2 regions of the Arthrobacter paludis genome follow, and region 1 is predicted to be linked to the other one. Evidence: riboswitches for the same ligand, from Rfam matches in the RefSeq annotation. Region 1 holds a riboswitch; the other holds the start of a gene.
The links. Region 1 has a riboswitch for S-adenosylmethionine ahead of AC1Q5D_RS17150 (MFS transporter). Riboswitches for the same ligand answer to the same signal wherever they lie in the genome.

Region 2: another riboswitch for S-adenosylmethionine. It lies ahead of AC1Q5D_RS15955 (hypothetical protein); the one in region 1 lies ahead of AC1Q5D_RS17150 (MFS transporter).

The regions. Positions count from the first base shown of each region.
Region 1 covers NZ_JBXAEW010000026.1:22,562-26,981, forward strand. The annotation lists gene AC1Q5D_RS17145 (acyl-CoA dehydrogenase family protein) at 1-694, opposite strand, end outside; gene AC1Q5D_RS17150 (MFS transporter) at 719-2,152, opposite strand; SAM riboswitch class I at 2,243-2,343, opposite strand; gene AC1Q5D_RS17155 (amino acid permease) at 2,560-4,044, opposite strand; gene AC1Q5D_RS17160 (LLM class flavin-dependent oxidoreductase) at 4,326-4,420, opposite strand, start outside.
Region 2 covers NZ_JBXAEW010000021.1:58,771-63,190, reverse strand. The annotation lists gene speB (agmatinase) at 1-182, opposite strand, end outside; gene AC1Q5D_RS15965 (SPW repeat protein) at 443-802, opposite strand; gene AC1Q5D_RS15960 (cupin domain-containing protein) at 1,004-1,579, opposite strand; SAM riboswitch class IV at 1,775-1,886, shown strand; gene AC1Q5D_RS15955 (hypothetical protein) at 1,897-2,175, shown strand; gene AC1Q5D_RS15950 (VIT1/CCC1 transporter family protein) at 2,245-3,360, shown strand; gene AC1Q5D_RS15945 (LOG family protein) at 3,321-4,420, opposite strand, start outside.

The sequences.
Region 1 (4,420 bases):
GGGTCGTCGCGACCTTGCGCTGGAGGATGTCCGCCGCGTCGACCTCCACGTCCGCGAACTCCGCCGTCCCGGTCCCGGTGAGCGGCTGGCCGAACCCGTCCCAGTCGTCGTGGATGGTCACGCCGGGCGCCTCGCGGCGCACGAGCGCGTACTGGCGCCCCTCCACCCCGTCGGTCGAGGCCATCACGACGACCCAGTCCGCGAAGATCGAACCGGTCGTGTAGTACTTCGTGCCGTTGAGCAGCCAGCGCGCCCCGCGGCGGCGCAGCCGCGTGTTCGTGGTGCCCAGGGCGTTGCCGCCGCGCTCGGTGGCGGCGTTGCCGAAGATGTCCCCGGCGAGCACGCGCGGGTACCAGCGGTCCCGGAACGCCGCGTCCTGGTCGGCGATCGTCTCGACGAACGCGAAGTGGCTGCGCAGCAGGTGGGACACGTTCGAGTCGGCCTCGGCGAGCTCGACGAGCAGCCGGAACAGGTGCTCGCGGGTAATGTCCTCGCCCCCCGCGGCGGCCGGCACGCGCAGGGCCGTGAACCCGGCCTCCTGCAGCCAGCGGACCTGCTCGAACGGCAGGACGTGGTCCTGTTCGCGTGCGGCGGTGCCGGCGGCGATGCGGGTGAACAGCGGGCGGAAGCGCCCGGCGAGCTCGGCGTAGCGGGCCTCGCCGGAGGCGGTCGTGGTGGTGGCGGTCTCGGTCATGGTGGCGGCTCCTCGTGGCGGTGGCTAGCGGGCGGCGGGCTCGCGGTCGGCGCGGCCGGGCCCGCCGTGCGCGGCGGCGGCCTCCCGGGGGGCCGGGGCCTGCTCCGCCTCGTTGTCGGGGCCGACGGCGGCGCCGCCGTCGTCCGCGCCCCAGCGCGAGGCGAGGTCGCGGTGGCGGGTTTCCGGCGCCAGCAGGGTGGCGACCACCGTGATGAGCCCGACGCCGACGATGTACGCGACCACCCAGATGGGGTCGCCGCCGCCGGCCGCGAGCAGCGCGGTCGCGACGAGCGGGGCCAGGCCGCCGCCCAGGACCGAGCCGAGCTGGTAGCCGATCGAGACGCCGCTGAACCGGACGCGGGTGGAGAACAGCTCGGAGAAGAACGCGGCCTGCGGGCCGTACATGGCGTCGTGGCCGATGTTCATGCCGAGCACGACGGTGAGCAGGATCAGCAGCGTGTTGCCGGTGTCCAGCAGGGGGAAGGCCGGGAAGACGAGCGCCGCGCTGAACACCGCGCCGAACAGGTAGGTGCGGCGGCGGCCGAAGCGGTCGGAGGCCCAGCCCCACAGCGGGACGGTCACCAGGCCCAGCGCGGAGGCCACGAGGACCGCCGTCAGGCCGGTCTCCCGGGAGATCCCGCCCTGCGCGAGGTAGGTGAGGATGAAGACCGTATAGACGTAGTAGTAGGCGTTCTGGGCGATGCGCAGCGCCGTGGTCAGGGCGATCTGGCGCGGGTGCGTCTTCAGGCTCTCGAGGACGGGCCGCGGGGCGACGCGCTCCTCCGTGACGACGCGGCGGAACTCGGCGCTGTCCTCGACCTTGAGCCGGATGACGAGGCCGACGGCGACGAGGACCAGGCTCGCCACGAACGGGATCCGCCAGCCCCAGGACAGGTACGCGGCCTCGGACAGCGAGGACTCGAGCAGCAGCAGCACGCCGGTGGCCAGCAGCATGCCGGAGCTCGGGCCGATCTGCGTGGCGCTGCTGGTGAGGCCGCGGCGGCCCGGGGCGGCGTGCTCGACCGTCATCAGGGCCGCCCCCGCCCATTCCGCGCCGTAGCCGATGCCCTGCAGCACGCGCAGGAGCAGGAGCAGCAGCGGGGCGAGCGCGCCGGCGACGGCGTAGGTGGGCAGCAGCCCGATCGCGGTCGTCGCGAGGCCGGTCAGCAGCAGGGACCCGACGAGCACGGCCTTGCGCCCGATCCGGTCGCCGAAGTGCCCGCCGAGCAGTCCGCCGACCGGGCGGGCGACGAAGCCGACCGCGTAGGTCGCGAACGCGGCGATGGTGCCGACGAGCGGGTCGGCCGGCGCGAAGAACAGCGGCCCGAAGACGGTGGCGGCGGCCAGCCCGTACAGGACGAAGTCGTAGCCCTCGATCGTCGTGCCGATGAAGCTGGCGACGGCGACCCGGGTGGTGGTGCGCCGGGAATGCGCCGGCGCGGGGGCGGTGGTGCTCATGGTTTCCTCCTCGGTTGCCCGGGGAGAGCCGGCCCAGCCCGCGCACCGCCGGCGGCGCGGACCGCGGCGGGACGCGCTGGGGGTGGGGCGTCTCCATCGGTCCTGGCGGTAGCACCGTCCCCGGCGCGCAGGGCGCGGGGTGGTTGCTGCGGCGTCGTCGAGCCAGGTCTCTCGGCCGCTCTGGATGGTGTTGTGCCCGCCGTGGCGGGTCCCTCCAGTGTGGCGCGGGATCTTCGACCTGGCCCAGCCGCGGGGCCCCCGGACGCAACGTTTCGACGCAATCGGGCTCAGCCGCCGAAGATGACGCGTTCGTGACGCCTTGGTGACGCCCCGCGCCGTCACATGACGCGGCGCCGTTGACGCCGCGGTCCGGGCGCGCGATACTGCGCCCGGGCCGCGGTCCCCGGTCAGGCCACGGGCGCCCGTTCGGCGGCGGGCTCCCCGGCCGGCGCCGCCGTCGTCCCCCGGGCGCGGCGGCCGTAGCGGAGGCGGAAGAACACGTAGCAGCCGAGCGTGAACGGGATCCCGAAGTACAGGGCGGCGACCTGGGCGGGGTCGAACGCGATGCCGATGACGGAGACGAGGCAGAACGCGAACGCGAGGATCGGCACCCACGGGTAGGCCGGGGAGCGGTAGGCGAGCGTGGCGGGGTCGCCCCCGGCGCGGAGGAACTGGCGGCGGTGGAAGAAGTGCGCGGCGGCGATCGACATCCACACCGCCACGGTCGCGAATCCGGCCACCGAGACGAGCACGAGGTAGACGGTCTCCGGGGCGACGACGCTGGACACGAGACACGCCATGGCGGCCCCGATGCTCACCAGCAGCGCGTTCAGCGGGATGCCGCGGCGGGTGACCCGGCCCAGCGCGGCCGGCGCGTGCCCCTCGGCGGACAGCGAGTGCAGCATCCGCGCGCACGAGTAGAGGCCGCTGTTGCCCGCGGAGAGCAGCGCCGTGATGACCACGAAGTTCATGGCGTCCGCCGCGAACGGGATGCCGATGGCCTCGAAGACGGTCACGAACGGGCTCTCGCCCAGGGTGGCCTCCTCGTAGGGGACGACGGCGGCGATCACGGCGATCGCGCCCACGAAGAAGATGACTAGCCGCAGCACCGTGGTGCGCATGGCCTTCGGGATGGCGCGCTCGGGGTCGGCGGTCTCCCCCGCCGCGACGCCGATGAGCTCCGAGCCGGAGAACGCGAAGAACACGGCCAGCACGGTCACGAGCACGCCCGTGGCGCCGTTCGGGAACAGGCCCTGGTCGGTGGAAAAGTTCTCGAGCGGGCCGGGGAACCCGCCGGCAGCCATGGGGTGGAAGCCGAGCAGCGCGGCGCCGCCCAGGATGATCAGGCCGACGACGGCGGCGACCTTGATCAGCGCGAACCAGAACTCCGTCTCGCCGAAGACCTTCGCGGAGACCGCGTTCATGGCGAACAGCGCGGACGCGAACGCCAGACACCAGATCCAGACCGGCACGTCCGGGAACCATCGCTGCATGAGCAGCCCGGAGGCCGTGAACTCGGAGGCCAGGGCCACGGCCCAGGTCAGCCAGTACAGCCAGGCCGTGGCGAAGCCCGTGGCCGGGCCCATGGTGCGGGCCGCGTAGATGTGGAACGCGCCGGAGACCGGGTAGCGGACGGCGAGCTCGCACAGGCAGGACATCACGAGGTAGACGACGACGGCGCCCGCCAGGTAGGCGATGATCGAGCCGAGCGGGCCGGCCTGGCCGATCGTGTACCCGGAGGAGACGAAGAGCCCGGACCCGATGACGCCCCCGAGGCCGATCATCACCAGGTGGCGGGACTCCATGGAGCGGCGCAGGCCGCCGTTGGCGGCCGCGTCCACCTCCTCGGGCGTGGGGGCCGGGGCCTCCGGTTGCGGGCGGGCAGGTGCCATGGTTCCTCCACGGGTCGCGGGACGGTGCTGCGCCCGCTCCTCCGGGACGGCCGGCGGCGGGGCGTGATCAAGCTAACAGCGGTCCGCGGCGGCCCCTCCCCGGCCCCAGCGATGGGCGGCGTCGGCGGCGGACCGGGCGGGCCGAGCACCAGCAGCGCTGGGGCACGGGGCGTCATCCTCCGCCGCCGTCGCGGGCGGAGGGCCGCGTTAACGACGGCGGCGCCGCCCCCGGGTGGGGACGGCGCCGCGGCGCGGGCTCTGCCCGGCGGCTGGGCCGGTCGCTAGCCGACCAGGCTCTGCGAGCCGATGCGGTACTTGGCCGCGCGGTGGGAGTCCTTGACGCGGTCGCCGGCTCCGAAGAGCTTGTTGCGCAGCG
Region 2 (4,420 bases), on a different contig from region 1:
CGCGCCCCCGGGCGGTAGGAGACTCCGGCGTCGAACGGGACGCCGACCACCTTGATGCCGGCCGAGTCGACCTGGTCGAGCCGGGGCAGCCGCGCGTACGTGGCCGCGCCGGCGAAGCGCGGGATGCGGGAGGAGTCGATGGGGCCCAGGTGCCCGTTGGCTTCGATGCGGATGTCTTCCATGGTTCTCCTTGCGGGGACCGACGGTCCGGCGGGGACGCGGTCCGAGCAGCGGAGTTGCGCGTCAGGAAACAACTGTTTTCAGTCAGAATCCTAGGTGTGATGGCGGTTACGCGTCAACCGCGGAGCGCCGCCGGTCTGGGCGAGCGCCGCCGAGCCCCCATCGCGCAAGCCCCCGCCCTCGCCACCAGTGGGGGGCATGACTCCGGCCGGCCCCCGCGGGAAGCCGGCCGGAAGGGGCGGCCACGCCGCCCGGGTGATTGCTAGGCCGTCCGGTGGTGGTGCTCCCGGTGCCCGGCGATGCTCGGCTTGAGGGCGAGCAGCGTGGCCACGAGCGCGACGACGCCCGTGCCCCAGGCGGTCCAGGCGGCGGCCATCACGTCGGAGAAGCCGCCCAGCCACGGCGAAATGGCGAGCACCAGGGCGATCACGGCCTGGGCCCATTCGATGCCCGGCATATCCACCGAGGCGAGGTTCGCCAGCCCCGCCACCACCAGCAGGACGCCCAGCGTCAACAGCAGGCCCATGGCCGCGCCGGTGACCTCGAGCCACAGCACCGACAGTGCGGCGAACAGCCCGCACGCGACGACGATCCAGTCCTGCCACCGCGTCCACTTCTTCATGTTCCGCAACTCCTTGAAGTGCCGCCGTTCGCGGCGGCCAGGCGGGCGGGGCGGCCTGCCCCACCATGGCATCAGGTTGGGGCCGCTCCGCCGGGGTGTCGATTGGCGTGGGGCACAGGATTCGGGCCGCCGCGCTGGGGTGCAGCACAGCGGCGACAGGCCAGGGCGGCGCAGCGGCGGGGACGGCGTCAGGCGGCGGGGTCAGCGCGCGGCGGCGGGGACCAGCGTCCACAAGACGACGGCGGGCTCGTCCGAAGGGTTCAACCACGTGTGCGGCTCGCGCCCCGGAAAGGTGACGGTGTCGCCGGCCGCGAGCTCGAACCGGTCCCCCGTGAGGACCAGGACGAACCGCCCCGAGACCACGTGCAGGACCTCGGCCTCGCAGTCGACGGAGTACATCTCCTCCTCGCCGGAGCCGTGGGGCTCGATCTCGGCGCGGATGACCTGGAGCCGGCGCTCCGAGCGGGCCGTCAGCAGCTGCTCGCGGATCCCGTGGCCCCCCAGGGACACGCGCGGCGCCTCGTCGAGCCGCACCACGTGCGTCTCCGGCTGTTCGAACAGTTCGCCGACGGACACGGAGAGCACCTGGCACAGCGTGACGAGGGAGGCGACCGATGGCGACGTCAGGTCGCGCTCCACCCGCGAGAGGAACCCCTTCGTGAGTCCGGTGGACGCGGCGAGCTGCTCGATCGTCATCCGCTGCGCCTGGCGGGCCGCGCGCAGGCGCGAACCGATCGCCACCGGCGTGTTGCTGGGCTCGACGGGCAGGGCCTTCATGCGGGGACAACCTTCGGTCTAGGGCGGCGGGCGGTTCCGGCGCTCGGATCAGCCTAAGCCAGGGGCGGGTGTCGTCCGCCTCACATTAACTCCCCTGCGCAACATTTGTTTACCCGGAAGCGCCGCGGCGGCGGCGTGAGGCGCGTCACGGAGGGGTTGGGTTCGGATCGCCTCCTCGCTACTGTGGAGGAAATGCTTCATGAGACGCGGCGCACAGCTCCGACTGGCCGCGCACCAACCCGGGTTCGAGTGGGTGGTTCGGATGACGAAGCGGCCCGCGGAACACCCCGCCGGGTAAGAACACAGAGAGGAACCCCGTGGCGAACACGGTCCCCGTCCTGCCCATCGTCGATTCCCTGCTCGGCACCGTGACCATCCGGCACGCCGGACGCTGGGTCCGGTTCATCGCCCCCTATCCCGGCGAGCTGGACCGGGCGCTGCGCAACGCGGCCCGCCGCCCCGACTTCGAGCCGGACTCGGGCGCCCTGACGGTGCGGGTGCCGAGCGCCGGACGCGCCGATGGCAACCCGCTGGTCTTTTTCCTCGAGCGCCTGCCCGAGCCCGCCCCCGCGCGGGAGCCGGTGGCCGCGAGCTAGCCCACAGGGGCCCGCCCGGCGGCACCGCCGTCGGTAGACTGGGGCTGACCGATCCGGAGGAACACCCCCATGGCCCCCGAGACGCGCACCGGCGCCTCAGACCCCACCCGCCAGGACATCCGCCGTTGGCGCCGCTACCTCGCGGACGAGCGCGCCGAGGGCGCGATCTACCGCGAGCTGGCCTCGCGCCGCGGCGGCGACGAGCGACTGATCCTGCTCGGCCTGGCGGACGCCGAGCGGCGTCACGAGCAGCACTGGCTCGACCTGCTCGGCGAGCACGCGGACCACCGGGCCCGGCCCTCCGCGCGCCGCACCCTGCTGCGGTTCCTGGCCCGTCACTTCGGCTCCGTGTTCGTCCTCGCCCTGGCCCAGCGCGCCGAGTCCGACTCCCCGTACGCCCAGGACAAGGACGCGACCCCGCGGATGTACGCGGACGAGCAGGTGCACGAGGAGGTGGTGCGCGGCCTGGCCGTGCGCGGCCGCGCCCGCATGTCCGGGAACTTCCGCGCCGCCGTGTTCGGGGCCAACGACGGGCTGGTCTCCAACCTGGCCCTCGTCATGGGTGTCGGGGCGGCCGGTCTGGCGCCCGGCATCATCCTGCTCACCGGCATCTCCGGGCTGCTCGCGGGCGCCCTGTCGATGGCCGCCGGCGAGTTCGTCTCCGTCCGCTCCCAGCGCGAGCTGCTCTCCGCGTCCCGGCCCACGCAGGTCACGCTCGAGGCGGCCCCGCACCTGGACCTGGACGCCAACGAACTCGTGCTCGTGTACAAGGCGCGCGGGATGTCCCAGGAGGACGCCGAGCACCGCGCGGCGGAGCGCCTCGGCTACTTCGAGTGCGACTGCAACCCCTCGTTCTCCCTCCAGCCGGAGAAGGAGGACGAGCAGTCGGACGACGAGCACGAGACCGTCGGCTCCGCGCTGGGCGCCTCCGCGGCGAGCTTCGGCTTCTTCGCCTCCGGCGCGCTCGTGCCGATCCTGCCCTACCTGCTCGGCCTGACGGGCCCCACGGCCGTCGTCGTCGCCGCCGTCCTGGTCGGGCTGGCCCTGCTGCTGACCGGCGGCGTCGTCGGACTGCTCTCCGGCGCCTCGCCGCTGAAGCGGGGGCTGCGCCAGCTCGCGATCGGCTACGGCGCGGCGGCCGTGACCTACGCGCTCGGGCTCGCGTTCGGCACCACCGCGCTCTGACCCGGACCGGGGCCGATCCGCTCCAGCGCCTCGTCGACGCCGTCCACGAGGTGGATCGAGTCGGCCATGTCCCGGCCCTCCGCGAGCGTGCGCAGCAGCGGCCAGGCCGGCAGCTCCTCCGTCCAGTACCGGCGCCCCACCAGGACCATCGGCGTCACGGTCTCCGCGGCCCCGTAGTAGTTCTCGCACGCGTCCTGGAAGACCTCCTGCACGGTGCCGGCCGCGCCGGGCAGGAACACGATCCCGCCCGTGGAGACGCGGAGCAACACGGCCTCGCGCAGGGCGTTCGCGAAGTACTTGGCGATGTGGGTCGCGAACATGTTCGGCGGCTCGTGGCCGTAGAACCACGTGGGAATGCCGAGGCTCGGCCCGCCGGCGCCGACGCGCCCCAGCACCGCGGCCGCGGCCCGGGCCCACTCCGTGACGGAGGGCGCGAACGACGGCGCCGCGGCGAGCAGGCCCAGCGCCTCGTCGAGCGCGCCGTCCCCGGCCGCGGACACGTACGCCCCGAGGTTCGCCGCCTCCATCGCGCCGGGCCCGCCGCCGGTGGCGACCGCGTGCCCGGCCCGGGCCAGGCCCAGTCCCAGGCGGGCCGCGTCCGCGTAGCCGCGCCTGCCCCGGCCCGCCGCGTGCCCGCCCATGACGCCGACGACGCGGTCCCCGGCGAGCGCCCCGCCGCCGCCGAGGGCGGCCGTCAGCGCCGAGCCGACGGCATGGTCGTGCAGCGTCGTCGCCAGGGCCGCGTCCACGGTCCGGGCCGCCGGCCGCCGCCGCGTCCAGGCGTAGACGCGGGCGTCGAGCGTCTCCTCGTAGGGCCGGGTGGCGATGTCCCCGTAGAGCTCGGCCGCCGAGTAGAGGCCGGAGCGGTAGGCGTCGAACGGGACGCCGGGCAGGGTCGGGAACACCAGGGCGCCCCGGGCACGCAGGGAGTCCTCCAGCCCGGGCGCCAGTTCGCAGCCCAGGAACACGGCCCCGGAGACGTCGAGCCGCTTGAGCACGGCCGCGCGTCCGGTGAGGTCCACCGACTGCACGTGCCAGCCGGCGATCCGTCCCGGGTGCC